DNA from 4 places in the Rhizobium sp. CAU 1783 genome. Region 3 is predicted to be linked to each of the others. Evidence: riboswitches for the same ligand, from Rfam matches in the RefSeq annotation. Region 3 holds a riboswitch; each other region holds the start of a gene.
The links. Region 3 has a riboswitch for cobalamin ahead of ACX93L_RS21590 (energy-coupling factor ABC transporter permease). Riboswitches for the same ligand answer to the same signal wherever they lie in the genome.

Region 1 (7,605 bases), on a different contig from region 3:
AACATCCGCGCGGCACCGCCTTGGTGCTCCATATTACCCCCCTCTGCCCTGCCGGGCATCTCCCCCTCAAGGGGGGAGATCGAGGAGGACGGCGCACGGCCATCATGACTGTTGGCATTTGCGGAACTTGTCCCCGGGAAATGGGCCGCCGGAGACCCAAACGCTTGCGGCGTTCTAATCTTCCCCCTTGAGGTGGAGATGGCCGGCGGGCCAGAGGGGGGTACTTCCGCGCCCCCCGCCGTCAATTCCGCGTCCCCAGCAATCGCCCGTTGCAAACTCTGGTCGCCGCCCTCGCCGAGGGCGCGCGGCACGCGCGCGAGCGCCACGGTGAGGTCGGTCAGCAGCCGCCCCTCCGGCGCCAGACCGAAAACATGCAGCCCGTCGCGGATCTGCATTTCCTTCAGGTCGCAGAGATAGGCGTCGAGCTTCTCGAGAGCGGCCTCCTCTGCTTCTCCCTTGGCGATCCCGGCATCCTGATCAAGACCGATGTCGGCGACGAGGTCGAGGATCTGTTTCTTCAGCAGCTTCAGGCGGCGCGGATCGCCGCCCGACGCCTCGTAATATTCGTCGACCAGCGCCTCGAGATCCTTCAGTGGGCCATAGCTTTCGGCGCGCGTCAGGGGTGGCGTCAGATGGTCGATGATGACGGCGGAGGTTCGGCGCTTGGCCTGCGTACCCTCGCCTGGATCGTTGACGATGAAGGGATAGAGATGCGGCAGCGGACCGAACACCGCCTCCGGATAGCAGGCTTCCGAGAGAGCCAGAGCCTTGCCGGGCAGCCATTCGAGATTGCCGTGCTTGCCCATGTGGATCACCGCATGGGAATCGAACCGCTGGCGCAGATAGGCGTAGAAGGCCAGATAGCCATGCGGCGGCACGAGATCCGGCGAGTGATAGGTTTCCTTCGGATCGATATTGTAGCCACGCGCCGGCTGGATGCCGACGACGACATTGCCGAGGCGGGACAGCGGCAGGGCGAAGTGGCTGTCAAGGAAGAACGGATCGGTCTCCGGGGCACCCCAGCGCGCCGTCACCTCGTCGCGAACCTTCGGCGGCAGTGCTGCGAAGAAGCATTGGTAGTCCGCCAGTGGCAGCACCTCGCGGATCTCGCGGCCATCTGCCGCCGCATTGGTCGGGCCGGCCATCAGATGGGTCATCAGCGCATCACCGTCGACGGGGCGGTCGCCGACCTGATAACCGGCCGCCGCCATGGCGCCGAGCACCTCGACCGTGCCGGCCGGCGTGTCGAGGCCGACACCATTGCCAAGACGGCCGTCGCGGTTCGGGTAGTTGGCCATCACCAGCGCCACGCGGCGATCGGAGGTCGGTGTTAAGCGCAGACGCGCCCAGGCGGCGGCAAGCCTCGCGACGAAGGCGGCACGGCCCTCGTCCGGCGCATGGCTGACGATATTGGCCTCGACGCGCTCGTCGTAGCGCGCGGCGGCCTTGAACGAGACGGCGCGGGTCATAACCCGGCCGTCGACCTCCGGCAGCGCGACGCCCATGGCGAGGTCGCGGGCCGAAAGCCCCTGTGTCGAGCCTTCCCAGGCTTGCCGGGTGGAAGACGAGAACAGCGCCTGCAGCACTACGGCGCCCCCTTCGTCGAGCACGGTCGAAACGCGCTCGGCACCGGGCGCGGAGACGGCGAACCCGGTGGCGTTGATCACCACCGCCGGCGGCGCCTCGAGAAATATCGCCCGCAGCGTCTCGACCGACACGGCATCCTTGAGACTGGAGACGAACACCGGCAGCGCTCGCAGACCTTCGGCCGCCAGAGCCTCGATCATCGCCTCGACGGGCTTGGTCTCGCCGCTCTGGACGAGGGCGCGGTAGAAGCAGAGCGCTACGATAGGCGCGGGCTGGCGTTCACCCCCCTCCGCCCTACCAGGCATCTTCCCCTCAAGGGGGGAGATGGCCTCGGCGTCAAACTGCCCCTCATCCGCCCTTCGGGCACCTTCTCCCCGCAAGCGGGGAGAAGGAGGCGCCGCCGCATGTCCCTCCACCCCGTCCGACGGGGAGAAGGTGCCGGCAGGCGGATGAGGGGCAGGCCCAGAAGCCTCTCGCCACTCTCCAACCCCGATCACGCCCCTGCCCGGCCACCAGATGCCGGCCTTCAGCAGCGGTGCGGCGGGCGCGGGCTTTTCGCCATGGCCGGCAAGGGCACAGGCATAGTCAACGAAGGCGCGCGCATTGGCGTCGCCACCCTCGATCAGATAGGCCCAGAGCGCGGCAAGGTCCTCGGGTGCGACCCTCGAAAATTCGGCGAGCCCCGGGTCCGGCTTGTCGTCGCCGGGCAGTACGGCAATGGCGGCGCCGGTCCGCGCGGAAACGGCGTGCAGCGCCTCGAGCGCATAATGAAAATAGCTGGCGCCGCCCAGCGCCCGCACCACGATCAGCCTGGCATAGCGCGCGGTCCGCTCGACATAGGTGTCGACCGACATCGGATGCTTCAGGCTCATCAGACTGGCGAGACGGAAGCTCGGGCCGGCGGTGCGGCTCGCAACGGCGGCGGCGATCGCTGCAAGTTCGGTGTCGGCCGCCGACAGGAACAGGATGTCGCCCGGCGACTGACCGAGATCGACCGCCTCTTCGCCATCGCTGATCGACCCTTTCTGGGCAAGGAGAAGGTGCATCAGACGGTGCCTCTCCGGTGCCGAACAGACACCCCCCTCTGCCTTGCCGGGCATCTCCCCCTCAAGGGGGGAGATCGGAATGCGGCCACCGCAATGTCGTCGCCACCACCCCGCAGCCTTGTCGTTTCCTCAGAAGAAGACGCAAGCCATCCGTGCGCCAAACGGCGGCGGCTAGATCGATCTCCCCCCTTGAGGGGGAGATGCCCGGCAGGGCTAAGGGGGGGGAACCGCGCGTTCATGGGGTTAATGAAGCCTCAGGCCGCCTTCTCGACGGCCTCGACCACCGCACCGAAATCCCATTCGTGCAGGCCGATGACGACGAGGCGCGTTTCGCGGGTCTCTCCGGCGGTCCAGGGGCGGTCGAAATAGGTGTCGATGCGCGATCCGACGGCCTGAATGACGAGGCGCATCGGCTTGCCGGGCACGTCGATGAAGCCCTTGAGGCGCAGCACGTCGTGTGCCTCGATCACGCCCTTCAGGCGATCGACGAAGGCGGACGGATCGGCAATCGGGCCGAGCTTCATCACGAAGCTCTCGAACTCGTCGTGGTCGTGATGATGGTCATGCGCCTCGCCGCTCTCGTGGAGCGCCTCGTGCTCCAGTTCATGATGCGATTTGCGATTGTCGATGTCGTCCTCGGTCGAGGCACCCAGACCCAGCAGCACCAGAGCCGGGACGTCGCCGTTTCTCGCCTCGATCAGCGTCGGCTTGCGGTGGATGCGCTCGGCGACCTCGGCCTTGACGGCGGCGATCGCGTCGGCGTCGAGCAGGTCGGTCTTGTTGAGGACGATCAGGTCGGCGCAGGTCAACTGGTCCTCGAACAGCTCCTCGATCGGGCTTTCGTGGTCGAGGCTATCATCGGCCTCGCGCAGCGCATCGACCTTGTCATGGTCGTCGGCGAAGCGGCCGGCAGCAACGGCGGCGCTGTCGACCACGGTGACGACGCCGTCGACCGTCACGCGGGTGCGGATATCCGGCCAGTTGAAGGCGGCGACCAGCGGCTGCGGCAGGGCAAGGCCGGAGGTCTCGATGACGATGTGGTCGGGCTTGACGTCGCGCTCGAGCAGCTTCTGCATGGTGGGAATGAAATCATCGGCGACAGTGCAGCAGATGCAACCATTGGTCAGCTCGATGATGTCGTCTTCGGTGCAGTTTTCCGCGCCGCAGCCCTTGAGCACATCGCCGTCGACGCCGAGATCGCCGAACTCGTTGATGATGAGCGCGATCTTCTTGCCACCGGCATTCATCAGCATGTTGCGGATGATGGTGGTCTTGCCGGCGCCGAGAAAGCCGGTGATGACGGTCGCGGGGATCTTCTGTTGCAGCATTGGTTCAACCCTTCATTCTGAGCGGCAGGCCGGCCGCAACGAAATAGACCTCGGCCGCAACCTGCGCGACCAGTTGATGCAGGCGACCGGCATGGTCGCGGAATTCACGGGCCATCCGGTTTTCGGGCACGATGCCGAGACCGACCTCGTTCGAAACCAGGACGACCTTTGCACGCAGCCCGGGCAGCGCCGCGCAGAGTTCGGCCGACCGGGCGGCGACATCCTCCTCCGCCATCATCAGATTGGTGACCCAGAGCGTCAGGCAGTCGACCAGCACGACCCGCGCTGGATCGTCGATGCGCTTCAGCAGACCGACGAGATCGACCGGCTCCTCGTGGGTCGTCCAGCCGTCGCCGCGGTCGATCTGGTGCCGCCTGATCCTGTCACGCATTTCATCGTCATAGGCGCGACCGGTCGCGACATAGTGGCGTTCGCGCGCGCAATCGACGACGACGCCTTCGGCGAAACGTGACTTGCCGGAACGGGCACCGCCGAGCACGAGAATGGATGTAGAAAGATCCGTTGCCATCGTCACGACCCGGCCACACGCTGAACGCATGCGGCGCCGACACGAACGGCAGCTGGCACCAAACGGTGCCCGCAGTCGCGGAATCGACGGATTCCGCCCTTCTGATACGTCGCCACGACAACCTCCGTGCTGGCAACAAGGGGAGCCTCCCCTTTGCAAGGTGTGGGCATGATGCCCGGCACGGTTGGCAGGTCTCCTGGCTCGCAGGTCGCGGCGCCGGATGGCGCCAGCGGATCCTCCTCGCCTTCCCGAAGGTGGATGCGGCGCGAAAGGGGGACGATTCGTAGACATAGAGGCGTCCGGCCCTGGCTGATCGCGCAGCCCTTCAGTGGCTTTTCCGTTCCTGCCTGGATCCGGACCGTTCACACAACGCGAACCGTCGCCCCTCACCTCGCAAGTCCGGACGGAAGACCCTCGCTGCTCTACAGTCGCGGGGTCGGCTGCGATTGACGGTTCCGGACTGGATCCCCATCGTCGCATTCCCTTTTGCTTCCCGGCTCGCCAATCGCCGAACCGAGAACCATCCGTAAGCGATTTGATTAGGCGCAAGGACCGTTCAAGTCAATCGACGCTCAGATGTGGCGACGCGCAGACGTGGCGACGCGAAGCTCAGGGCTTATGCGGTTCGCAAGTCGGATCATTGGCGGGATCGCAAGGTACCGCCTTTTTTCCAAGCGCAACGGAACCGCTCGCGCCTTCCTCGACATTGGATTTCATGGCGGAAGCCGGCGCGACAGGAACAGCCCCAAGGTCCGGCACGGCCGGAACTTCGGCTGCAGAAGGTGGCGGCACTGCAGCCGGAGCGGCTGCCACCGGCGCGGTCGGGGACGCCTGCGGGACCACAGAGGCACGCGGCGCCGGATCCGTCATGAGCCGGGTCGAGGTGGTGCGCGGTGGGAGAACCACCTTGCGGATAGTCGGCGAAGCCAGCGAGAAGGCGAAGCGCACCCGGCTCGCGATCTCTTCGGCAAGGCTCTCCTCGGCCATCACCGGATCGTCGGTCGGGCTGTTGACGGTGAAGGTGCCGGTCGCGACCGGATCGCCGGTCTCCACCGAGGCGGCCGTCACGGTGAAAGTCGCAGACTGGAGCTTGCGTCGGGCGTTGAAGCCGTAGCCGAGTTTGTCGATGCGGATCACCACCACCACGCGCTCGGCTCCAGCCGGCGGACGGGTCGCCCGGATGGCATCGGAGACCCGGCGATCGACACCTTCGATGATGCGCAGGGGAACGTAGGCGTTCGCGATCACGGTGGCCTCGCGCACGTTGTAAACAAGCGGCCGGGTAATCGGTCGGTTCATCCAGCTGCACGAAGCGAGGATGCCGACAACGAACAATGCTAGGGCGAGCTTGAAAGGGCGCGCGGACATGGGAAACCCCGGACGGATGATTCTGATCCGTCAAAGATTTCCATCGTTATGGTTAGCGAAGGGTTAATCTCGAGCCTGTTGCGCCTCGAACATCGCGGCGGCAGCGGCGAAGTCGATGTAGCGACGAGCGCGACGGGCCTGCGCCTCCATGTCGACGCCCCAGTGTTCCTCGGTCCAGTCCTCGTCGAGATGGGCAAGCCCCCAGGCCTCGTCGACCGAAAGGAAGCGGTCGCGGAAGGCGAGCGCCAAGACCGCCGACCCGGTGAGGTTGGTGATCACATGCAAGCATGCCAGCGCCAAGGGCGACTTGTCCGCCGAAAGGGCAGCGGCGAAGGCTTCGATCGCCTCGGCCGGCTGTTCCTGATGGATCACCCCTTCGATCAGGATGAAGCGCGCATTGTGGGCGGACACCGCCCAGCCCAGGACCGGATCCCAGCGCAGGCACTGGCGCTCGACGAGCGCTTCGGGGCCGTCCGCGCGGTAGCACAGCATGTCGGAGCCGCTGTAGCGCACGATGTCCTCGAAGACCTCGTCGGCCTGGTCAGCCACAGCGTCGATCGCGGTATTTGCAAGGCGGGTCGCCGGCATGTTCTCCGGATCGATGGTCTCGACCTGAGCGCGCCATTCGGCTGCGACCAGCTCCGCGGCTGCGCGGGTCGGAAGGGTCAGGGGACGCTTGCCCGGTGTCTTGACGCCCTTGCCATCGAGTTTCACCGAGAACCCTTCGCCCTCCGGCTCAACCGTGACGGTGGTGTAGAAGCGCTTCGCCTGAGGTCGTTTCATCTGGATCTGGGCCCGGCGGACCGGGTCCTCGTGGCTCGGCTCTGGCACGGAAGTGCCGAAGATGTCGCTCAGTTCGTCGCGCATGACGGTATCCTCAGTGAATGTGGGCGAGAATGTCGGCCGGGCGGTCGACGACTGCGTCGGCACCGGCCGCCCAGAGTTCCTCGACGCTGGCATAGCCCCAGGAGACGCCGATGGCGGTCGCACCGGCCGCCTTGGCCATCTGCATGTCGTAGACCGCATCACCGATGACCACGGTATCGGCCGGCACGAAACCCGCCTGATCGCAACATTCAGTGACCATGGCGGGGTGCGGCTTGGACGGGCAATCATCGGCCGTGCGGGAAACGAAGAAATGGGAGGTGAATCCGTGGGTTTCAAGCACCATGTCGAGGCCACGGCGCGACTTGCCGGTGACGGCGCCGATCAGCACGTCCTCGCGGGCGGCCAAGGCCGCGATCAGTTCGGCGATGCCGGGGAAAAGCGGCTCATGGAAGCCGAGTTCGCTGCGGACGCCGAGGAAGATGTCCTTGTAGTGCGCCATCATCGCCACGGCTTCCGCGTCCGCATGCGGCTTGCCGTCGATACGGGCAATCGCGATATCGAGGGTGAGCCCGATGATCGCCTTGGTGGCGCCAACCGTGGGCTCGACCTTGCCGAAGTGGCGGAAGGTCCGCACCATGACCGCGTGGATCAAAGCGACGCTGTCGACCAGCGTTCCGTCGCAGTCGAAGAGTACCAGCTTCATTCCTCGTCCTTGTTTCCGTCGGCCTGATCGAAGCCCAGCAGGTTCCAGCTCTGCACCATGTGCGGCGGCAGAGGTGCCGTCACCTGCAGGCGGCCACCGTTCGGATGCGGGATGTCGATGTGGCGCGCATGCAGATGCAACCGTTTCTGGATGCCGCCCGGAAAATCCCAGTTCGGATCGTCGATGAAGTACTTCGGATCACCGATGATCGGATGG
Region 2 (7,605 bases), on a different contig from region 3:
TGAGAGCGTCGGGGGGGGGGGGGGGAGCCGCGCCCCGACGCCCCAACTTCTAGCCCTGCGGCTCCGTCTTGCGCAAGGCGGTCGGCAGTCAGCCGATCCGTCCGTTCGTCCGCATCAGTCCGATGAAGAACAGCCCGCCGGCAAGGCCGGTGATGATGCCGATCGGCAGGTCCTGCGGCGGGATGACGATGCGCGACACCATGTCGGCCCCGACGAGGAAGATGGCCCCGGCAAGCGCCGAAAGCGGCAGCACGCGGCGGTAGTCGCCGCCGACGGCAAAGCGCACCACATGTGGCACCATCAGCCCGACGAAGGAGATGATGCCGGAAAAGGCGACGGCCGCGCCGGTCAGCAGCGCCGAGACGACGAACACCACCAGCCGGAAGCGTTCGGCGGAAATCCCGAGCGTCGTGGCGTTCTCGTCGCCGAGCGTCATGGCGTTGAGCCGCCGGGCATTGAAGACGAGATAGGCGCCACAGACCACGAGGGCGACCAGCGGATAGGGCAGGTGGCTCCACTGCGCCAGCCCCAGCCCGCCGAGCATCCAGAACACCACCATATGGGTGGCGCGCGGGTCCCCGAGGAAGATGGCGAGGCTCCCGAGCGAACTCACCACGAAGGAGATCGCCACCCCGGTCAGCACCAGCCGGCTGGCATTGGTGGCGTGCGCGAAGCGGGCGGTTGCGACCACCAGCGCCGTGCTGGCGAGCGCCCCGAGAAAGGCGAGCAGCGGCACGGTCGCCAGGCCTAAGAACATGCCGGTATGCAGGAGCGCGATGATCGCGCCGAAGGCGGCACCCGACGAGATGCCGAGCAGATGCGGGTCGGCGAGCGTATTGCGGGTCACGGCCTGAAGCGCCGCTCCGACCAGCGACAGGCTTGCCCCGATCACCGCGCCGAGGATCACCCGCGGCAGGCGCACCTCCCAGACGATGGCGTCGCGGCCCGCTGACCAGTCGACGACGAGGTTCGTCGCGCCGAGATGGCGGGCAATGACCTTCCAGACCGTATCGAGCGGGATGTTGGCCGCGCCGACGCTGACGCCGACCAGCATCATGCCGAGGAGGCCGAGCGCGAGCCCGGCCACCAGAAGCGGCAGCGCATGGATCAGCGCATGGCACGGACCCTTGACGAAATGCCGGTGGCTCATCAGTTGACCGTCGGATGGAAGGCGCCGGCCAGCGTCTTCACAGCCTCGACATTGCGCGGACCGGGTGTCGCCTGCGCATAGGGCAGCACCACGAAGCGGTTGTTCTTCACGGCGGGAATGTCCTTGAAGGCCGGGTTCTTGCGCATGAAGTCGGCCTTCTGCTCGGCGGTGACGTCGCCGTAGTCGACGATCACCACGACGTCCGGATTGCGTTCGATCACGCCTTCCCAGCCGACCGTGGTCCAGCTCGTCTCGACATCGTCCATGATGTTCTTGCCGCCCGCCGCCTCGATCAGCGCGGTCGGCATGGCATAGCGCCCGGCGGTGAACGGCTTGTCCTCGCCCGAATCATAGACGAAAACCTTCGGCATCGGGGCATCCGTCGGCACCGCGGCGATCGCCTTGGCGATCTCGGCCTTGTAGCCGTCGACCAGCGCCAGCGCCTGCTCCTCGACGCCGAAGATCCGGCCGAGATTGACGATGTCGGTATACATGTCCTCCATCGAGGACTTGTCCTTCTTCATGATGTGGATGCAGCTTTCGGTGAGCGCATAGACCTTGATGCCGAACGGCTCGAGCGTGTCCGGCGTCACCTCGCCACCGACCTTCATGCCGTAGTTCCAGCCGGCGAACAGGAAGTCGGCATCGGCACCCAGCAGCACCTCCTTGGTCGGCTGCTGCGGGGCAAGCTCCGGCAGGTCGCCGAGGCGGGCCTTCAGTTCGCCGTCCATCTTGTACCAGCCGGAAATGCCGGAATAGCCGGCCATCTGTCCGGTCAGATCGAGCGCCAGCATCATTTCGGTGAGGTTGATGTCCTGCGAAACGGCCCGCTTCGGCGCGGCCTCGAAGGTCACGTCGCGGTCGCAGCTCTTGACGGTGACCGGGAAGCCGGAGGCGAGCGCACTAGAGGCGGCGAGGGAAAGCATGGCGGCAAGGCAAAGGGAACGGTGCATCAGAAATTTCTCCTTTATTAGAAACTGTGGTCGAGGTGGAAGGAAAAGCGCGGGCGCCCCGTCTTAGGGTGGCGTTCGACGGTGGTTTCGACGGCGAAGGTCTCGCGGATGGTCTCCGGCGTCAGCACCTTGAGCGCCGGGCCGCAGGCAACTTTCCGCCCGTCATGCATGACCAGCACATGGTCGGCATGGGCGGCCGCGAGCGGCAGGTCGTGCAGCGACACGATCACCGTGGTCGGAAGGTGGGAGAGGAGCGCGAGCACCTCGAGCTGGTGGCGGATGTCGAGATGGTTGGTCGGCTCGTCGAGGATCAAGAGGTCGGGCCTCTGCACCAGTGCCTTGGCGATCATCGTGCGCTGCTTCTCGCCGCCGGAGAGCGAGGCGAAGCTGCGCGCGGCGAGATGGGTGAGCTTCATCAGCGACAAAGCCTCGCCGACGGCCGCAAGAGCGGCCTTGCGGTTGCGGCTTTCGGCATGGGGCGTGAGGCCGAGCTCGACCACCTCGGCGACCGTTAGGCCGAAGTCGCCGGCCGGTTCCTGCAGGACGGTCGCCACGCGGCGGGCCACGTCGGGGGGCTCGAGCTGCCACAGATCGGTGCCGTCGAGGCTGACCCGACCCGCGACCGGCCGGTGAAAACGGTAGAGGCAGCGCAGCAGGCTGGACTTGCCGGCCCCGTTCGGGCCGACGATCGCCAGCATCTCGCCGGGGTTCACCGAGAAGGTGAGATCATGGATGATGGTCTGCCGCCGCGTCGGCCCCCAGCTGAGAGCCTCCACTTTCAGTGCAGCAGGTCTAGGCCCGTATAGGGATTCTGAAAGCTCCATCGCTCGCCTCCGCGGTCACGCGGGGGCCAGAACGAGATCCGGTCGGGCAAGAAGCAGCAGTGTAAGTCGCAATCGCCATCGTCGTTTCCCTTGGCACACCCCGGCCAGGTTTCGTCAATCGTCGATGGCAGGTCTCCTGGCTTGCGGGTCATCGCGCTCCCGGGCCTTCCCAGCCTTTCGGCCAGTGGCATGTCCGGTCGAGCTCGCCGCTCACAGTTGCGGGGGCAGCCACGGTCTTGCGCCCTGATGGGTACGTCGCACCGTGTTCCCTTTTAATTCCTCGGGACGCCAGTCCTTGGGAAACCTTCAACGGTGGTTGGCGTAACGATGTTACATCGTGGCGTCAATGGTGAAATTTTGCATCCGCCTGGCCTGCGCGTCACAGGCTGGCAAGGTTCGGCAGGATCAGGTCGGGACGGTGATCGGTGTATTCGTCAGGCAGGTCGAGGCGGTTGATCCACACCGTCCGGAAACCGAATCGTTGCGCGCCCGCGACGTCCCAGCGGTTGGACGACTGGAAGGAAACGGCGTGCGGATAGAGCCGGTAGGCAGTGGTCACCATGTCGTAGACCTCGGGCGCGGTCTTGTAGGCGCGAATCGCGTCGACCGAGAAGACGTCGTCGAGGATCACGTCGAGGGCGGCGTTCTTCACCGCCGCCGCCAGCATCTCGGGCGAGCCGTTGGACAGGATGGCGAGCTTGGCCCCCCGGCTCTTCAGCTCCTTGAGGACGGCCGGCACTTCCGGATAGCAGTCGAGCGTCCAGTAGGCCGAGAGAAGATCGGCACGCAGCGCCCGGTCGACGCCCGGAAAGCGCGCGAGCGTGTAGTCGAGCGCCTCTTCGGTCAGTTGCCAGAAATCGCGGTAGCTGCCCATCAGGCTGCGCACCCAGGAATATTCGAGCTGCTTGGCGCGCCACATCTCGGAAAAGCGTTGGTGCTCGGGGCCGGCCCGCTCGGCGTGGCGGCGCACCGCCGCATGCACGTCGAAAAGCGTGCCATAGGCATCGAAGACATAGGCCGCCGTGGACATCGTTCCTCCCGTCAAAAGCTCCGGAAGTCATAGGCGCCGAAAGGCCGCTCGGCAAGGTCGCGCGCGCCTTCAGCGTCACGCCGGTGCCGCGGCCTTATCGCGTGGCGGTCTCCTCGGCCCGGAGACCGGCGATGTCGTTGTCGATTTCGGTCAGCGCCCGGTCGAGATGCCCCTCGAACACCAGCGTCGCCTCCTCGGGCACGACGCTGATCTCGGGCGGTCCGTGAATGCGGACGTGGAAGGATTGCGACAGTCCCTCGTCGAGGCCGCGGGTGAGGAGATCGATGTAGCGCGTGCCGTAGCCGGTGATGACGATCGGCATGTTGTCGTAGAGGCTGAGCACCCGCGACAGGCCCTGGCCGAGCGCAAGACCCGCCTGGCGGAAGGCGTATTCCGACATGCGATGGCCCTGGCGCGCCCGGTTGGCGATCTTGTCCATCTCGGCAAGCGGAACGAACTTGGCGGGGATGGTGTCGGGCGGCACCTCGAAGGCCGTGCGCAGGATCCCGTAGAAACCGGCCGACGCCTCGACGCAGCCGTAGGAGCCGCAGCGACAGAGCTTGCCGTCCGAGGCGTTCAGCATGTGGCCGAAGTTCGGTGCGCTGACCTCGAGGTCGCCCGACTGTCCCCGCCTCGCGATGCCGAGCCCGATCGAATGGCCGAGCGAAAGCGTGGCGAGCGCATTGAAGGGGCGGGCAGCATCCTTGTCGGCGCGAAGGCCGAGCGCATGGGCGACCAGCAGCGTCTCGTTGTTGACACGGACCCGCGTCTGGGGGGCGAGATCGAGCGCGGTCGAAAAGTCGATCTCCTCGCGGCCGAACACCGGCGACCAGAGGAGCCGTGTCCCGCCGGCATCGACCATGCCCTTGGAACTGACCGACACCGCCGTGATCCGCTCTGGCGCGAGCTTCGATCGTTGTGCGAGCCTCGCCAGCGCGTCTCGAAAGCCGGCGATGAAGGCGATCGGCGAGGAGGCGGCGTGATCGCGGGCTTCCTCGAAACGGTCGATCAGTGTCCCGGTATAGTCGGCGAGCGAATATTGCACGCTGTCGGAGGAGATGCGCGCGGCGATCAGGTAGCTGAAATCGCGCCGCCGGGCAAAGAGCACGCGCGGCCGTCCGCGCCCTCCTGCCGCCGGCTGCTCGCGCCGCTCCAGCGCGCCGATCCGCTCCAGCTCCGCGGTGATGGCCGAGACGGTGGCCGAGGCGAGGCCCGTCGCGGCGGCGATGTCGGTATGGGCGAGCGGTCCATGGCGTCTCAGCGCCGAAAGCACGAGGGCGCTGTTCTGCTGACGCACCATTTCGGTGCTGGATTTCGTCAGCATGGCAGGCGTCCGTTCATGGCATCCCTTCGCGATAGGTCCTGCACAAAAATCATTCGGGGCTGCGGTTTGCAAGCCCTGCGGGAGGCTGTGTTGACAGTCCCGGAATCTTCTGACATTTATTTTCTCGACTGTCGAGAAAAACCATGGGCGGCTTCGCCGGGGCTGGGCAGTATGTCAGGGCGGTCGTCGGGGCGAACGGGAGGTTCGCCGGCGTGCCGTCTTTCAACGGGAGGGTTAAATGAAATCCGTATTGAAGCTGATGGCATGCGCTGCCGTCATCACGAGCCTGCATTCCGTCGCCAACGCCAAGGACCTCGTGGTCGGCGTCTCCTGGTCCAACTTCCAGGAAGAACGCTGGAAGACCGACGAAGCCGCCATCAAGGCAGCGCTGGAAGCCTCGGGCGATAAGTACATTTCCGCCGACGCCCAGTCGTCTGCCGCCAAGCAGCTGACCGACATCGAGAGCCTGATCTCGCAGGGTGCCAACGCGCTCATCGTGCTCGCCCAGGATTCCGAGGCGATCGGTCCGGCCATCGAGAAGGCAGCCGCCGAAGGCATCCCTGTCGTTGGTTACGACCGCCTGATCGAAAACCCGGCTGCCTTCTACATCACCTTCGACAACAAGGAAGTCGGCCGCATGCAGGCCCGCGAAGTGTTCAAGGTGAAGCCGGAAGGCAACTACGTCTTCATCAAGGGCTCGTCTTCCGACCCGAACGCCGACTTCCTGTTCGCCGGCCAGATGGAAGTGCTCAAGGAAGCCGTTGACGCCGGCAAGATCAAGAATGTCGGCGAGGCCTATACCGACGGCTGGAAGCCGGAAATTGCCCAGAAGAACATGGAGCAGTTCCTGACGGCCAACGACAACAAGGTCGACGCGGTCGTCGCCTCCAACGACGGCACAGCCGGCGGTGCGGTCGCAGCCCTCGACGCCCAGGGTCTCGCCGGTTCGGTTCCGGTCTCCGGCCAGGATGCCGACAAGGCGGCGCTGAACCGCGTCGCGCTCGGCACCCAGACCGTCTCCGTCTGGAAGGACAGCCGCGAACTCGGCAAGCGCGCGGCTGAAATCGCCGTCGAACTCGCCGGCGGCAAGAAGATGGAAGAAGTGTCCGGCGTGACCGCTTTCAACGGCGGCCCGAAGGGCGTTGCCATGCAGTCGGTCTTCCTTGCTCCGCTTCCGATCACCAAGGACAACCTGAACGTCGTCATCGACGCCGGCTGGATCTCCAAGGACGAAGCCTGCCAGGGCGTCAAGGGTGATGTTGCCGCCTGCAAGTAATCACTCCCGCGCGGTGTGATCCCGACCTTCGCAAGCGCCGCAACGAAACCCGTTGCGGCGCTTGCACAAGGAGGGTGCGCGGCGGACAATGTCGCCACGCAGGTGTCGAGCCTTCTGACCTTTCGAGGCAGGGCGTCCGGCACGATCCGAACCGCATCATCAGATCCGCCGCTTCGTGCTTCGGCCCTGCCGAAAGAACGGACGGCAATGACAGACAAAGTGGGGGGAGAAGGCGCATCCATGGCCGACATCACACACGCTACCCAGACAAATCCCAGCCGAAACACCGGTGAAAATCCGGTGAAGCGCTTTTTCCGGGCGACCGAGATCGACACCCGCCTGCTCGGCATGGTCGGCGCACTGGTGCTCATCTGGCTCGGTTTCCAGCTCATGACCGGCGGCCTTTTCCTGACGCCGCGCAACCTGTGGAACCTGACCGTGCAAACCTCTTCGGTCGCCGTCATGGCGACCGGCATGGTGCTGATCATCGTCACCCGCAACATCGATCTGTCGGTCGGCTCCGTGCTCGGCTTCTGCGGCATGATCATGGGCGTCATGCAGGCAAAGATCCTGCCGCAATATCTCGGCCTTGAGCATCCGGCGATCTGGATCCTGACGCTCGCCTCCGGCATCGTCGTCGGCGCGGCGATCGGCGCGCTTCATGGCGTCATCATCGCCTTCCTCAACGTGCCGGCCTTCATCGTCACGCTGGGCGGCCTGCTCGTCTGGCGCGGCGCCACCTGGTTCGTCACCTCGGGCCAGACGGTCGCGCCGATGGATGCCACCTTCCGCCTGATGGGCGGCGGCACCGAAGGTTCGATTGGGGCGACGGCAAGCTGGATCGTCGGCCTTGTCGCCTGCCTGGCGATCGTCGCGGCCATCATCAATTCCCGCAAGCAGCGCAAGCGTTTCGGCTTTCCGCTGCGCCCGGTCTGGGCCGAATATTTCCTCTCGATCCTCGGCTGCGCGCTGGTGCTCGGCGCGGTCTCGATCGCCAATCACTACTATTGGCCGACCAATATCGCCCGCAAGTTCGCCGACGCCAACG
Region 3 (7,605 bases):
AGAAGGCCATCGGGATGAACACGGCGGTCAGGACGAGCGCGATGCCGATGATGGCGCCGGTGATTTCGCCCATCGACTTTTCCGTCGCCTCCATCGGCGACAGTCCTTCCTCGGACATGATGCGCTCGACGTTCTCAACGACGACGATGGCATCGTCAACGAGGAGGCCGATCGCCAAAACCATGGCAAACATGGTCAGCGTGTTGATCGAGTATCCCGTCAAGGCGAGGATGCCGAAGGTGCCAAGCAGGACGACCGGCACGGCGATCATCGGGATGAAGGTCGCGCGCAGGTTCTGCAGGAAGATCAGCAGGACGAAGAAGACCAGGACGATCGCTTCGATGAGGGTGTGAACCACCTTCTCGATCGAGAGCTGAACGAAAGGCGTCGTATCATAGGGGTAGGTGATGATCACGTTTTCCGGCAGCGATGGTGCGATCGCGGCAAGCGCCGTCTTCACGCGATCGGCCGTGTCCAGCGCGTTGGCGCCGGTGGCGAGGTTCACGGCAAAGCCGGTCGCCGGGTTGCGGTTGGCGCGGGTGTTGGTGCCATAGCTTTCCTGGCCGATCTCGATGCGGGCTACATCACTCAGGCGAACAGTCGCACCGTCGGTTTCGACCTTGAGGATGATGGATTCGAAGTCGGAAACGGTCTGCAGCTGGCTCTGGGCCGTAACGGTGACATTCAGTTGCTGGCCTTCGACGACCGGCTGGCCGCCGATCGAACCGACAGACACCTGGGTGTTCTGCGCCTGAATGGCGGCGGTGACGTCGGTCGGCGTCAGCTGGAACTTGTTGAGCTTGAAGGGGTCGAGCCAGACGCGCATGGCGTAGCCGGTGCCGAACACCTCGATGCTGCCGACGCCTTCGAGGCGCTTGATCTGGTCTTCGATCTGGGTCGCGAAGATGTCGCCGAGTTCGACGGGTTGGCGCTTGGCATCCGTGGAGACCAGTGCGCCGACGAGCAGGATGCTCGAGGTTGAACGGGTAACGGAGATACCGGCCGACTGAACGATGTCGGGGAGCTGCGACTGGACGAGCTGCAGCTTGTTCTGGACCTGAACCTGGGCGATGTCCGGCTCGATGCTGTTGCCGAAGGTCAGCGTGACCGAGGCTTGCCCGGTGCTTGACGACGAGGTCATGTAGCTCAGGTCATCGAGACCCGTCATGCCGTCCTCGATGATCGAGGTTACTGACTTCTCGACGGTTTCGGCGCTTGCGCCGCTGTAGGATGCGCTGATGCGAACGGTGGTCGGTGCGATGTCCGGATATTGCGAGATGGAGAGCGTCGAGATTGCGAGCGCGCCGCCCAGCATGATGACGATCGCGATCACCCATGCGAAAATCGGACGGTGGATGAAGAACTTGGCCATGGATTACCCCTTAGCGCCTTTGTACTGCCTGCCGAGCCCGTTCAGGGCTTCGCGGCCGGCGCTGCGTCCTGCGCCTTCGGCGCTTCGACGACGAAACCGCTCGCATCCACGGTCGCCTCGACCGGGGCGACCGTCGCACCATCGCCAATCCACTGGAAACCATCGACGATCAGCTTGTCGCCATCTGCGATGCCTTCCGTGACGAGCCAGGAATTGCCGGAAATGTGGCTGTTGACGAAGGTCCGGGTTTCAACCTTGTTCTCCGCCGTCACGAACTTCGCCGTCAGTTCGCCGCGGGCGTTGCGGGTCGCGGCGCGCTGCGGGATCAGGTAGCCGTCCTCGCTGCCGACGGTGACGCTCGCGCGAACATACATGCCGGGAAGGATCAGATTGTCCGGATTGTCGAAGACTGCGCGGATCGAGTAGGTGCCGGTCGTTTCGCTGACGGCCATTTCAGACATGTCGAGCTTGCCGGCATGCGGATACTCGATGCCATCTTCCAGCGTCAGGCGGATGTCGGCCGTTGCGTCATTCTCGTTCTTGTTCATCCGGCCTGCGGCGATCTCTTGGCGCAGACGAAGCAGGTTGGCGCTCGATTCCGTGAGGTCGATATAGATCGGGTCAAGGCGGCGCAGCGTCATCAGTGCATCAGACTGATTGGCCGTCACGACGTTGCCGATCGAGAATTTCGACGTGTTCGTCACGCCCTCGAAGGGCGCGGTGATCTCGGTGAGGTCGAGGTTGATCTGGGACACGTTCAGCGCAGCCCGTGCCTGCGCCACGTCGGCGCGCGCCTGAAGCAGCGTCACCTTGGCGTTCTCGAACTCGATCTGGGTGGCGCCACTGTTCACGAGACGCTCGTAGCGGGCAAGGTTCGCCTCGGCACTCGGCACACTTGCTTCGGCCTTGGCCAGGCTTGCCTTGGCCTGGGCGACCTCGGCCTGATAGGTGTCGTCCTCAATCTTGTAGAGTAGGTCGCCGGCCTTCACCTCGCTGCCTTCCTTGAAGGCGATTTCCTTGATGATGCCGCTGACGCGCGGGCGGATTTCTGCGACCTGGAATGCGGATGCTCGGCCCGGCAGAAGCGTGGTGAGCGGCTGGGTAGCCTTCTTCAGCACAACGACGCTGACGGGTGATGGCGGGCGCTCTGCACCGGCTCCGGCACCTGCCGCACCATTGCCGGCCGTTCCGGCATCGTTGCAGCCGGCCAGGACGGCGGAGAGGAGCAGGAGGGCCGAGGTCAGCTTGATGTGTCTATTCATTGTTTTTTCCGGGTCATCAATGTGGCGGGTGATCCAGCGGGACAATAAACCGGTTCTGCTTCAAAATTAACTCATGTTAATTCGCAGCGAGCCGGCCGACGGCGGATCGGAAGAATTGCAAAATGTGAATTCCGGTTAGTGACGTATGAAAGAAATCGTCACTTTGCAAGCGGACTTTGCAGTGCGGCATTGATCAGCGCCACGACATCTTCGCAGCGTGTTGCCAATATGTCAGCCTTCTCGTTCGCGATCATGACGGGATGGAGAACACAGGCGAGGGCCAGGAAGGCCGCATTGGCCGCCCTGTGGCTGTCGGTGACCTTGTAGATACCTTCGGCAATGCCGGCGTCGACGATGGTGGCGAGGTCGGCCAGCAACATGTCCCGATAGCGGTGACCGCATTGGAGGTCGTCCTTGGCCGTCAGGACGACCATCTCGAATATGTGCGGGTTCTCAGCCAGATCCCGCAGATGACTCTGCATGAGATGCTTGACGAACTCGAGTAGCTGGAGCGGCGCCGGCTTCTCCGTGTCATGACCGCCAAGGCGGGCGATCATCTTCTCGATATGACGGGCCGAAATGGCGTCTACCAGGCTCGTCTTCGAATGAAAATGCTTGAAGATATTGGCTGGCGACATGCCGAGTGCGGTTGCGATGTCGGCGATCGCCACGCTGGAATAGCCACGGGTGCGAAAAAGATGCTCGGCCGTGTTGAGGATGTCCTCGCGAGTCTCGCCGGCCGGTCGGCGCGGACGCCGTGTCGGGCGCACCCCGGGGCAGGCGCGTTCGACTTCCGCTGACCGAAGACCTTTCTGCGAGGCTGGCACTTGGTATCAACTCCCCGGGAAATAGGCGGCGAGGTTCGCCTTGACGCGCTCGCGCGGTGTTGCTTCCCGATCGTCCGGCACAAACTTGCGGCCGGTGATCGTCTCGTAGGCCCTTATATAGACCTTTGAGGTCTCCTCGACCAGTTCGACCGGGATTTCCGGAATCTCATCCTTGTAAGGGTCGCAGCGTTCCGCCACCCAGGCGCGCACGAAATCCTTGTCGAAGCTCGCCGGGCGTTGGCCCTTCTCGAAGCTTTCCGGATAGCTGTCGGCCAGCCAGTAACGGCTGCTGTCCGGGGTGTGGATCTCGTCCGCCAGCAGGATGTTGCCGTCTGCGTCGCTGCCGAACTCGTACTTGGTGTCGACGAGGATCAGACCGCGTTCGGCTGCGAGTTTCTGGCCGCGGGCGAAGAGGGCCAGCGCATAGCGTGAGACGGTGTCCCATTGTTCTTGCGTCAGAAGGCCTTCAGAGACGATCTGGGTGGCACTCAGCGGCTCGTCATGCCCACCGTCGAAGGCCTTGCTGGTCGGGGTGATGATGGGGTCGGGCAAGACCTGGTTGTCGCGCAGGCCATCCGGCAAGGTAATGCCGTACATGCTGCGCTCGCCCTTCTTGTAGAGCGTAAGAATCGAGGTGCCGGTGGTGCCGGCAAGATAGCCGCGCACGACGATCTCGACGGGAAGGATGTCGAGCCGCTTGCCGACGACGACGTTGGGATCCGGATAGTCGATGACGTGGTTCGGGCAGATGTCGGCCGTTTCCTCGAACCAGTAGCGGGCAGTCTGGGTTAGGACCTGGCCCTTGTAGGGAATGCAGGTGAGGATCCGATCGAAGGCACTGAGCCTGTCCGTGGAAATGATGATCCGGCGACCGTCGGGCAGGTCATAGTTCTCCCGCACCTTGCCGCGGTAGTAGTTCGGCAGTTCGGGAAAGTGAGCTTCGGACAGAATGCGCAACGGCGTTACCCTTTGGTGAGCGGGTCGAAACGGCAGGCGAGCCAACCGGACCGTGGTTTTTAACCGACCGCATGTCAAGCGCTGCCGGCTTCTGAGAGGCCGGTAGCGCAAGCGGCGGGCTTTTTCAAAGAAAAAAGCGCGGGCCACGGCCCGCGCTTCGTCTTCTCCGCCTCTTGCGGTTTGACTGCGCCCGATCAGGCGAAGGTCAGGCGGTTCACTTCCGTCATGTTGGCGACGATGCCGTTCGAACGCATCTTGCGGATCAAGGTGACCGCTGCGAATGTGATGAAGGCCTCGACGACGAAGACCGGGAAATAGGCAGCAACCCAGGTGGCCCAGTCGGTGACGGCAAAGCTGTCGTTCGAGATCATCAGCCAGAAGCCGACCATTGCGGATACGCCGGCATAATAGACCGCATCGATGCGCAGGACCTTGCCGAGGCTGAAGCGGTCCTTGAGGTCGGCGTCGAACAGCCGGCGCCCGAAGCTGTAGTGAACTGCAATCATCGGCAGCATCAGGGAGAGCGCATTGACGCCAAGATGGGGAATGTCACCCGGCTCGAACAGGAAGGCCTGCAGCACGAGGCCGAACGCGAAACCGAGTATGGCCGGGGCAAAACCGAACAGCATGTAGATGGTGGTCGCACCGATGAGGTGCAGTTCGGATGGGCCGACAGGCAGGTGCCAGATCTGCATCATCGCGGAAAAGCCGACGGCCGCGAGCGCTGCCTTCGGAATGTTGAGCGGGTTCCTGACGATTGCCGGAACCTGGGAGGCCACAACGGCGAGGGCGGCCGCATTTGCCAGGGCAAGGCGGATCGGGTCGATAATTCCAACTTCAATATGCATTTGTCATTCCTTTCGTCCGCGCCCACCGCGCGGTCTTTCGAGAGATGCCACGCTCGTGGCTCAGGTGATGGCAGGTCTCCTGGCTTGCGGGTCTTCGCTCTCGGTCCGCCTTATCAGCCCTCTGGCCAATGGCATTCTGGACGTCGCTCGCCGCTCACAGTTGCGGGGGCAGCCACGGTTTCGGCCCCTGATGGGTAGTCCTCACCGTATTCCCTCTTCGTCCACCTCGCCGTTCGGGTCGGTGGAACCATCACGAACACACTATTAGGACTGCAGCACGGCGCCTGTCCAGAAGCGCCATCCGCCATGTCGCGATTGTTGTTTGGCGTTCCTGACGAATGTCATTTTGCCGCATTGCGGCAGCCGCAACCGGTCGCTAGGGGTGACAAATATCAAGAACTGGGTGCTGCCCGGAAAGGACGATGCGATGATTGCGAGGATGATCTATCACGTGCCGGTGTTCGGCTGGATGCTGAAGGAGGCCGTGAGTGGCCCGACCACCGCCAAGGTGCTCTTCATCGTCAACCTTCTGCTGTTGTGGCTTCTTGCGATATTCGCCTTCGGCTATCCTGCGATTATCATTCCGGCGCTTGTGGCCGTGCCGACCATGTTCGTCATCCTGATCCTGATCACCAACGGCTGAAAGACAAACGGGCCGGAGTTCCGGCCCGTTTCGCATTCGAATGAAGTCCGTCTTGTCGCGGTGGCGATCAGGCCAGCGTGTACTGGGTCTTGACCGTGGTGAAGAATTCCGCGGCGTAACGGCCCTGTTCGCGCGGGCCGAAGGACGATCCCTTGCGGCCGCCGAACGGAACGTGGAAGTCGACGCCCGCCGTCGGGAGATTGACCATCACCATGCCGGCCTCGGCGTTGCGGCGGAAATGGGTCGCATGCTTGAGGCTGGTGGTGGCGATGCCCGACGAGAGACCGAACGGGGTGTCGTTGGCGACCGAAAGCGCTTCCTCGTAGTTCTTGACGCGGATGACGGACGCGACCGGTCCGAAGATCTCCTCGCGTGAAATGCGCATCTGGTTGCTGGCTTCGGTGAAGAGCGCCGGCTGGAGATAGAAACCGGGCGTTTCGCGGTTGAGGCGTTCCCCGCCAAAGGCGAGCTTTGCGCCCTCCGAGCGACCGATGTCGATATAGTCGATGTCCTGCATCAACTGGCGTTCGTCGACCACCGGGCCGATATGGGTGCCGGCCTTCAGGGCATTGTCCACCGTCACCGACTTCAGGCGCTCGACAAGGGCGGCGACGAAGCGGTCATGGATGCCTTCGGTGACGATCAGGCGCGAAGATGCGGTGCAGCGCTGACCGGTCGAGAAGAAGCAGGAGTTGAGCGAGGCCTCGACTGCAACGGAAAGGTCGGCGTCGTCGAGAATGACGAAGGGGTTCTTGCCGCCCATTTCCAGCTGATACTTGCGGCCATGTTCGATCGAGGAAAGAGCAACGCGCTTGCCGGTGCCGACCGAACCGGTGAAGCTGATGCCGGCGAGATCCGGGCTGTCGAGCATGACCTGACCGATGACCGAGCCCTTGCCCATCACGAGGTTGAAGACGCCCTTCGGCAGTCCGGCACGATGAAGGATGTCGGCGATCGCCCAGGCGCAACCCGGAACCAGTTCGGCCGGCTTCAGAACGACGGTGTTGCCGTAGCAGAGGGCCGGCGCGATCTTCCAGGCGGGGATTGCGATCGGAAAGTTCCACGGCGTGATGAGGCCGATCGGACCGATCGGTTCGCGGGTGATCTCGACGCCGATGCCGGGGCGCACTGAGGGGAGGCTCTCGCCGGCAAGCCGCAGGCATTCGCCAGCAAAGAAGTCGAAGATCTGCGCGGCGCGGATGGTTTCGCCGATCGCTTCCGGCAGCGTCTTGCCTTCCTCTCGGGCGAGCAGCGTGCCGAGTTCTTCCTTGCGGGCGAGGATCTCGTCGCCGGTCTTCTTCAGGATGGCATGACGCTCCAGGATGCCGGACCGCGACCAGGCGGGGAACGCGGCCTTGGCCGCGGCAATGGCGGCCCGCATGTCGTCCGGCGTGCCCTGTGCATAGAGGCCGACCACATCATTGGTGTCGGAGGGGCTACGGTTTTCGGAAGCGTTGCCGCCGACCCATTCGCCGGCGATGAGATTGTTGAATGTCATGGGAGTATCCTTCCGATCTGTGGTGTTTCGGCGAGAGCCGCGTGGGCCGCACCTGAGAATTCTGGTCCGGGCGGCAAATTGTCAGGCCGGGCGTGAGTTGGCAAGGCTGATATATCTGCCTGGCGCTCCTGATCATGCCGCTCTCCCTATATATGCCTATATATAGTCGAAGTCCGTGGCGGCGACCGGCGGCGACCA
Region 4 (7,605 bases), on a different contig from region 3:
GGTCTGTGAACAGATGTGCCCGAACACCGAGACCGAACTCTTCTTTCACGCGATCAGTACGGAAGAATCGGCCGACATGGTCTCGGCCGAAACGGGAGAGCCTTATCGCAGCCTCCCGAATGCCTTCGCCTATCTCAACCGACAGAGCGGCGAGCAACCGGCCTGCGGCTGCGATCTCACCGCCTACTATCGGAAGATGCGCGGCACGGGCATAGCCGGCCAGAGCCATCCGGCCGACGGCAAGGCTGTGATCGAAATGGGTGGATCAGAAAGCCAGGCGAAGAAGGGTGTCAAACCGCCTGTGACTGCCGCGGAAAGACCGATCGAGGATCGAGTCTACGATCCGAATGCCGCCCATGTCCGCCAGGTCGGACCGACCTTCCTGCCCAAGGAAACCAGCAGCATCGACCTCAAGAACCCCGCATTGCCCGGCCCACAGCCCGTCCAGCAGTGACGGTCGGCCAACCCGCAGCGTTTGAAACGAGAAAGGCCGGCTTGCGGCCGGCCTCTCCTTGAGACTGCTGCGGTCCGATGGCCTCAGGCCGCGCGGGTCTGGGCCGTGCCGTAAGCGGACGCGCGGATCTCGAATTGCCGGACCTGCGCGAACAGGTCGTCGGCCTCCTGTGCCAGCTTGTGTGCCGAGGCGGTCGATTGCTCGACCATCGCGGCATTCTGCTGCGTGACCTGGTCCATTTGCGTGATGGCGCCGTTGATTTCCGACAGCCCGGTTGCCTGCTCGTGCGCCCCGGTCACGATGGCCCGGATATCGCTGTTGATCTCGGTGACGTTGGCCTGGATCAGGCTCAGGATCTCGCCCGACTGGTTGACCAGGGAGACGCCGGAGCTCACCGCCTCGCCCGACCGCGCGACGAGCCCGGTGATTTCCTTGGCTGCATTGGCCGAGCGCTGGGCAAGCTCGCGCACTTCTTGCGCAACGACGGCAAAGCCCTTGCCCGCCTCGCCCGCCCGGGCCGCCTCGACGCCGGCGTTCAGCGCAAGGAGGTTGGTCTGGAAGGCAATCTCGTCGATCACGCCGATGATCTTGCCGATCTGCGAGGAGCTCTCCTCGATCCGGCCCATGGCGGCAATGGCGTGGCGGACGATCTCGTCCGATTGTTCGGCCCGCCGGTTGGCTTCGCTTACCTTGCGGCTGGCGCTGTCGGCAATCGCGGCCGAGTTGCTGACGGTGGTGGTGATCTCGTTGAGCGCTGCCGCCGTCTGCTCGAGGGCCGCGGCCTGCTGTTCGGTGCGGCGTGCCAGGTCGTCGGAAGCCGCCCGCATTTCCGCCGAGCTGGAGCGGATCTCATGCGAGACGTTGGCGATGCCGGACATCGCTGACTGCAGCTTTTCGGCCGACTGATTGAAATTGAGCCGCAGGCGATCATATTCGCCCTCGAAGACCCTGGTGATGCGTGAGGTCAGGTCGCCATGGGCCAGACGATCGAGAGCCTCGGCCACCGTATCGACGGCGGTTTTCGTCCGGTTGAGCTCGGCTATGCGGTCGGCTTCGTTCATCGACTGGATCTCCGCCAGCCGTTCGCGATTGCGCTTGTCCTCGAGCTCGGCGTCACGGCGAGCGATGAGGTTTTCGCGGAAGTGCGTGAACGCCCGGGCGAGGTCACCGATCTCGTCGGAGCGCTCGGCTCCGGCAAGCTGCGCATCGATGTGGCCGTCCGCCAGACGGTTCATCGCGTCCGTTGCCCGGTCGAGCGGTGCAAGCAGCCTGCGCATCACGAAGAAGGCTAGGCCGGCACCGCTGGCGAGCAGCACGAGGCCGAGCGCGGCCAGAAGCGCGGCCATGGATTCCGCCTCCGCGCGCGCATTGGAGATGTCCGCCTCAGACTTCCTGATTTCCCTGTCGACGATGGCTGTGACCATCGAATGGGTTGCCTCGATCTCCTTCTGCAGGGCATCCGAGAAGCTGTCGAAATTGCCCATCAACTTGTTGCCCTCGGCCGGCCCTCCCTTGATGAAGGCATTGGCCATCTCGATGCCGGCCTTGTGGAAGTCCGCATAGCGATCCGCAAGAAGCTTCATGGCCGGGACGAGGTCAGGCGCTTCCAGGGCGACGGAAAGTGTATTGATGCGATCCATCAGCTTGGCCAGACGTGCGGCCTCTTCCTCGGCCAGTTTGAAGCCGTCGTCCAGGCCATCCTTCGCCTGGGTGGCGGAAATATCGGTCAGCGATTCCTGTGTGCTGACGATGGCAAGCTCGACCTCCTTCTGCGCGGCGATCAGGTCGCGCAGATAGACGTCTGCCTTACGTTCGGTCTCGTAGAGATCGATGACCGTTTCGAGTTGGTGCTGTCCGAAATAGTCGGAAATGGCGAGCACGGTGACGCTGACCAGGACGAGACCGCCGATCGCTGCGGGAACCGCTTTTCCGAGACGAATGTTGAAAAGCTTCATGAAGACCCCAAAGACAACAATGAAAAGGTTTGGCTCGCCGCTTCATCCGGCGCGAAACCTGCGTCATGCAGTCGAGGGAAACCCTGAGCATGGCCAGATTTAGCCATGCCGCCTTAATTTATGTTAAACACAACAGGTCCAGATCAGTATAAAGTAACTATACTTACGTTTCTCGGTCGAAGGCAGGCGAAAGAGGTGCTCCCCAGACCTCTCCGAAGACGAGATCCTCGATCGGCAAACGCTGCCGCCAACCCTTGAGCGCCAGTTCGGGCTGATCGTAGAGGCGATCGACATAGCCGACACAGAACCAGCCGATGACCTCGACATGCCCTGGAATGCCCAACAGCGCGCGAATGTCGTCCTGGTGAAAGATGCTGACCCAGCCGACGCCGACGCCTTCCGCACGCGCGGCAAGCCAGAGATTCTGCACCGCGCAGACGGTCGAATAGCTATCCATTCGCGGATTGTGGGTGCGCCCAAGCACCACAGGCCCGGCCCGCGTCGGATCGCAGGTCACGCATATGCCGAGCGGCGCCTTGCGGATGCCTTCGAGCTTCAGCCGCATGTAGCTGTCGCGCTGTTCACCGGAAAACATCTCGGCCGCCTCGTCATTGGCGCGGCAAAAGGCCCGCCACACCGCCTCGCGCCGCACCTGATCGCGCACCACGAGAAAGTTCCACGGCTGCATGAATCCGACCGACGGCGCATTGTGTGCGGCCTCCAGCAGGCGGGCGATCAGATCCTCGGGTAAGGGATCAGGCAGAAACTGGTCACGGACGTCACGACGGGTCCGGATCGCCTTGTAGACGGCCTCGCGCTCTTCGACGGAAAAGGCGCCGGCCCGGACGAGATGCTCGCTCGGTTCATCTTGCATCGTTTGTTCCCCAACAATGCTGACGACCGCCCGCCGTCCACGCGGGCAAAGCCTATCTTGCCAGGCCGGTCTTCTGACTGGGCTTCGGCTGGATCGCGCCGCCTTCCCGGCCTAAAGACCAGTGGCTCGGGTCGCAACCGACCCGTTCGCGCGCTCCATCCACCTCACAGCGTTGGGCACGTGCCGGATTTCCACCGGCTTCCCGATTCTCCCGCCGTTCGACACGCCGGGCACCTGACGGAATCGTTCTAGCGCAATCGTCGCGCGACACAAGCCGTCGCATGCGACATCGGCAATTCAGGCGACGGGGAAATACCGCACATAGGCAAACGCTTCCCCGTCCGGCGCCCAGTTCGGCACATTGATGGTGCCCTGACCACCGAACAGTTCGAACAGCGTCTCGATGTTCTGCCCGTCCGGGTCCATGAGGCGAAGCCGGACAGGAAGGTCCCGCGGATGGTCGAAAACCTCCGGATCATAGGAGAGCAGCAGCACCTTGTCGCCGTTCGGCGAAGGATGCGGAAACCAGTCGCCGAAACGGCTGTCGGTGATCCGCTCGGCCGCACCGCCGGACGCTGGCACCCTCCAGATCTGCATCCGCCCGGTCCGGCTCGAATTGAAATAGATCCATTTCCCGTCCGGCGAATAGTCGGGCCCGTCGTTGCGGCCCTCGCCGAAGGTGAGCCGCGTCTCCTCCCCGCCGTCGATGGAGATGGTATAGATGTCGAAGACATCGTCCCGAATGCCGCAATAGGCGAGCCGTGCCCCGTCCGGCGACCAGCCGTGCCAGTAGGAAGGCACGTTGCGCGTCACCTGGCGGGGCTCCCCGCCGCCTGCCGGTAGGACATAGATACAGGACTTGCCGTAGGCGACCTTGTCCGAAATCGCGATCTGCTTGCCGTCCGGCGAAAGGCCATGATCGTTGTTGCATCGCGTGGCGAATCCGGTGTCGATCAGCACCGGCTCTGCGCTCCCGTCCACCGGCAGGCGATAGAGTAGGCCGTCGCCGTTGAGGATCAGAAAGGCGCCGTCCGGCGTCCAGTTCGGCGCCTCGACGAGGCGCTCCGTCTGCCAGACGACGCGATGGCTGCGCGTGCGGATATTGTAGATTTCGACGGAGCTGCGCATCTTCCCTCCCGGAAACGCGCCGCCGGCCGCCTCAGCGGTCGCGGAAGCGATTGGTGATCGGATAGCGACGATCCCGGCCGAAATTCTTGCGGGTGATCTTCACCCCCGGCGCTGACTGGCGGCGCTTGTATTCGGCAAGATAAAGCAGATGTTCGACCCGGTGAACGGTGGCGACGTCGTGACCGCGTGCAACGATCTCGTCAACCGACATTTCCCGCTCGACCAGGCATTCGAGAATGTCGTCGAGCACCGGATAAGGCGGCAGCGAATCCTGGTCCGTCTGGTTCGGACGGAGTTCCGCCGACGGCGCCTTAGAAATGATGTTTTGCGGAATGACTTCACCAGAGGGGCCGAGCGCACCCGGCGGCACATGGCCGTTGCGCCAGGCAGCCAACGCATAGACCTGCATCTTGTAGAGGTCCTTGATCGGATTGAAGCCGCCGTTCATGTCGCCGTAGAGCGTCGCATAACCGACCGACATTTCCGACTTGTTGCCGGTCGTCACCACCATCGAGCCGAATTTGTTGGGGATCGCCATCAGAATGGTGCCGCGCGCGCGGCTCTGCAGGTTCTCTTCGGTGATGCCGCTTTCAGTCCCCTCGAACATGTCGGACAGCGCCGAGAGGAAACCTTCGACCGGCTCGGCGATCGGCACTGTGTCGTAGTGGCAGCCGAGCGCCTTGGCGCAGGCCGCAGCATCGGCAAGTGAATCCTGCGAGGTATAGCGATAGGGCAGCATGATCGTGCGCACCCGCTCCTCGCCCAGAGCATCGACTGCGATTGCCGCGCAGATGGCGGAGTCGATGCCGCCGGAAAGGCCCAGCACGACGCTCTTGAAACCGTTTTTGTTGACGTAGTCACGGAATCCGAGGACGCAGGCCCGGTAATCGGCCTCCTCCTTTTCCGGAATGCGCGACATCGGCCCGTCGCCGCACCGCCATCCGTCCTGCGCCCGTTTCCAGGTCGTCACGGACACGGTCGCCTCGAACTGACTCATCTGGAAGGCCAGCGTCTTGTCGGCGTTGAACGCGAAGCTCGCACCGTCGAAGACCAGTTCATCCTGGCCGCCGAGCTGGTTCGCATAGATCATCGGCAGGCCGGTCTCGATGACCTGTTTCAGCACGACCTGATGGCGCACGTCCACCTTGCCGCGATAATAGGGCGAGCCGTTCGGCACGAGCAGCATCTCGGCACCAGACTCGGCGAGCGTCTCGCAAACGCCGAGTTCGCCCCAGATGTCCTCGCAGACCGGGATGCCGAGGCGGACGCCGCGGAAGTTGACAGGCCCCGGCATCTCGCCGGCGACGAAGACACGCTTCTCGTCGAATTCGCCATAGTTCGGCAGATCGATCTTGTCGCGCGTCGCAATGATCTTGCCGTTGTCCAGGACAGCGATCGAATTGTAGCGGCCCTTGTCGTCCTGACGCGGGAAACCGATAATCACGCCAGGCCCGCCGTCGGCGGTATCAGCCGCCAGCTGTTCGACAGCCGAAAGGCATGCCTTGAGGAAGGCCGCCTTGAGAACGAGATCTTCCGGCGGATAGCCCGAGATGAAAAGCTCGGTGAAAAGCACGAGATCCGCGCCGTGGACCGACGCCTCCGCCCGAGCTTCCCTTGCCTTGGCAAGATTGCCGGCAACGTCGCCCACGGTGGAATCAAGCTGCGCGATTGCGATGCGAAGGGTGTCGGGTCGGGTCTGAATCTCGCTCATGTCCATCGTTTAGCGCGTGCGTCCGGCCTTCGCAACGGCGGGTATTCAAATGCCGCGTTCGCGGCGCCACAGCTGTCAAGGAAATGCGGGGAACAAAGACCGGTGCGCCATGGTTCATCTGGCGTTCATAACGGTTATGTGACAGCTATGCGAAACTTTTATGAAACCATCTTTTCTGCTGGAGAGCGAGTTGGCCGAGATTATCTCCGAGCCCCGAATGTCGGTTGAAGACGCCCCGAGCGGTGCCGCGTCCACGGCCAGGGTGACCGCGCTGCGCGGCTCCATGCGCATCGTCAACTCGTTGCTGCTGGCGCTGTTGACGATCATCGTAACCGAATGGCTGGCCCGCGGTACGCTGATCGACGTCTCCGACTATCTCCTGTCCTCTGCCCGCCCCGGAATGGTGGCGGTCGGCGTCCTGTTCCTGCTCTTCATCGCTGTAGACGCCGTCTTCGGCCGTGTCTACCAGTCGGCTCTCGTACTCGTGCCGCTCGCGATCCTTCCTGCCTTTCTGTCCATGCAGAAGCAGCAATATCTGTCCGACCCGCTCTATCCGAGCGACATGCTGTTCGGCCGCCAGATCGGCGAACTGGTGCCCGTCATGTTCGCGGCCCGCCCCTTCGCCTCCATCGGCCTCGTCCTCGGTGTGGTCGGGCTGTTGGCGCTGCTCGCCTATCTGCTCGTGCTCGGCCGCCGCCACTTCCCTTCGCTTTCGGCCCAGTCGAAGCTCGTCCGCCTCGTCGTGGCGCTTCCTCTGATCGGCGGCTTCCTGTCGCTGATGAACCCGAATTCCTTTTCCTACCTGCGCGACCGCCTCAACATCGTCCCCATGATGTGGGATCAGCAGGAAAACTATCGCCACAACGGCTTCCTTCTGGCCTTCGCCTTCAACGTGCCGATGGCCAATGTCCAGGCGCCGCAGGGCTACAATTCCGAGGTTATCGCCGACATCGCACCGGAACGCCTGCCGGCGAGCTTCTTCGGCGGTCGCAATGCCGACGTCATCATGGTGATGAGCGAGTCCCTGTGGGATCCGACCCGCATCACCAATGCGAAACTGTCGCCCGATCCGATGCCGACGATCCGTGCCGCGTCCTCGGGTAACCTGTTCTCGCCCGAATTCGGCGGCATGACGGCCAATGTCGAGTTCGAGGCGCTAACCGGCTTCTCCAACGCCTTCCTGCCCTATGGCAGCATTCCCTACCAGCAATATGTGCGCCGCCCCTTGCCGTCGCTGGCAACCTTCTTCTCGTCCAAGGGCTACACGACCCGCGCGTTCCATCCCTTCCAGAGCTGGTTCTGGAACCGCTCGAATGTCTATCGCTCGCTCGGCTTCGACAGCTTCCGCTCGGAAGAAAACATGCCGGTGTTGGACAAGCGCGGTCTCTTCGCATCCGACGATGCGCTGACGAAGGAAATCATCCGGTCTGCCGACCAGACCAAGGAACCCTTCTTCTTCTTCGCCGTCACCCTGCAGGGCCAC

Region 1: another riboswitch for cobalamin. It lies ahead of cobU (bifunctional adenosylcobinamide kinase/adenosylcobinamide-phosphate guanylyltransferase); the one in region 3 lies ahead of ACX93L_RS21590 (energy-coupling factor ABC transporter permease).
Region 2: another riboswitch for cobalamin. It lies ahead of ACX93L_RS12175 (ABC transporter ATP-binding protein); the one in region 3 lies ahead of ACX93L_RS21590 (energy-coupling factor ABC transporter permease).
Region 4: another riboswitch for cobalamin. It lies ahead of bluB (5,6-dimethylbenzimidazole synthase); the one in region 3 lies ahead of ACX93L_RS21590 (energy-coupling factor ABC transporter permease).

The regions. Positions count from the first base shown of each region.
Region 1 is NZ_JBTOLM010000003.1:489,444-497,048, reverse strand. It holds gene cobN (cobaltochelatase subunit CobN) at 1-2,633, opposite strand, end outside; gene cobW (cobalamin biosynthesis protein CobW) at 2,888-3,961, opposite strand; gene cobU (bifunctional adenosylcobinamide kinase/adenosylcobinamide-phosphate guanylyltransferase) at 3,966-4,490, opposite strand; cobalamin riboswitch at 4,660-5,030, opposite strand; gene ACX93L_RS16200 (hypothetical protein) at 5,100-5,858, opposite strand; gene ACX93L_RS16195 (ATP12 family chaperone protein) at 5,922-6,725, opposite strand; gene ACX93L_RS16190 (HAD-IA family hydrolase) at 6,736-7,389, opposite strand; gene ACX93L_RS16185 (RluA family pseudouridine synthase) at 7,386-7,605, opposite strand, start outside.
Region 2 is NZ_JBTOLM010000002.1:1,109,577-1,117,181, forward strand. It holds gene ACX93L_RS12165 (FecCD family ABC transporter permease) at 89-1,150, opposite strand; gene ACX93L_RS12170 (ABC transporter substrate-binding protein) at 1,150-2,103, opposite strand; gene ACX93L_RS12175 (ABC transporter ATP-binding protein) at 2,121-2,927, opposite strand; cobalamin riboswitch at 3,037-3,250, opposite strand; gene ACX93L_RS12180 (haloacid dehalogenase type II) at 3,307-3,957, opposite strand; gene ACX93L_RS12185 (ROK family protein) at 4,052-5,281, opposite strand; gene xylF (D-xylose ABC transporter substrate-binding protein) at 5,520-6,557, shown strand; gene ACX93L_RS12195 (sugar ABC transporter permease) at 6,798-7,605, shown strand, end outside.
Region 3 is NZ_JBTOLM010000008.1:94,669-102,273, forward strand. It holds gene ACX93L_RS21570 (efflux RND transporter permease subunit) at 1-1,372, opposite strand, end outside; gene ACX93L_RS21575 (efflux RND transporter periplasmic adaptor subunit) at 1,414-2,634, opposite strand; gene ACX93L_RS21580 (TetR family transcriptional regulator) at 2,793-3,404, opposite strand; gene ACX93L_RS21585 (phosphoribosylaminoimidazolesuccinocarboxamide synthase) at 3,468-4,418, opposite strand; gene ACX93L_RS21590 (energy-coupling factor ABC transporter permease) at 4,613-5,266, opposite strand; cobalamin riboswitch at 5,319-5,533, opposite strand; gene ACX93L_RS21595 (hypothetical protein) at 5,649-5,909, shown strand; gene ACX93L_RS21600 (aldehyde dehydrogenase family protein) at 5,977-7,407, opposite strand.
Region 4 is NZ_JBTOLM010000001.1:1,087,890-1,095,494, reverse strand. It holds partial or broken gene ACX93L_RS05010 (DUF2865 domain-containing protein) at 1-166, shown strand, start outside; gene ACX93L_RS05005 (methyl-accepting chemotaxis protein) at 538-2,409, opposite strand; gene bluB (5,6-dimethylbenzimidazole synthase) at 2,573-3,283, opposite strand; cobalamin riboswitch at 3,330-3,536, opposite strand; gene ACX93L_RS04995 (TolB family protein) at 3,581-4,411, opposite strand; gene ACX93L_RS04990 (NAD+ synthase) at 4,443-6,122, opposite strand; gene ACX93L_RS04985 (LTA synthase family protein) at 6,340-7,605, shown strand, end outside.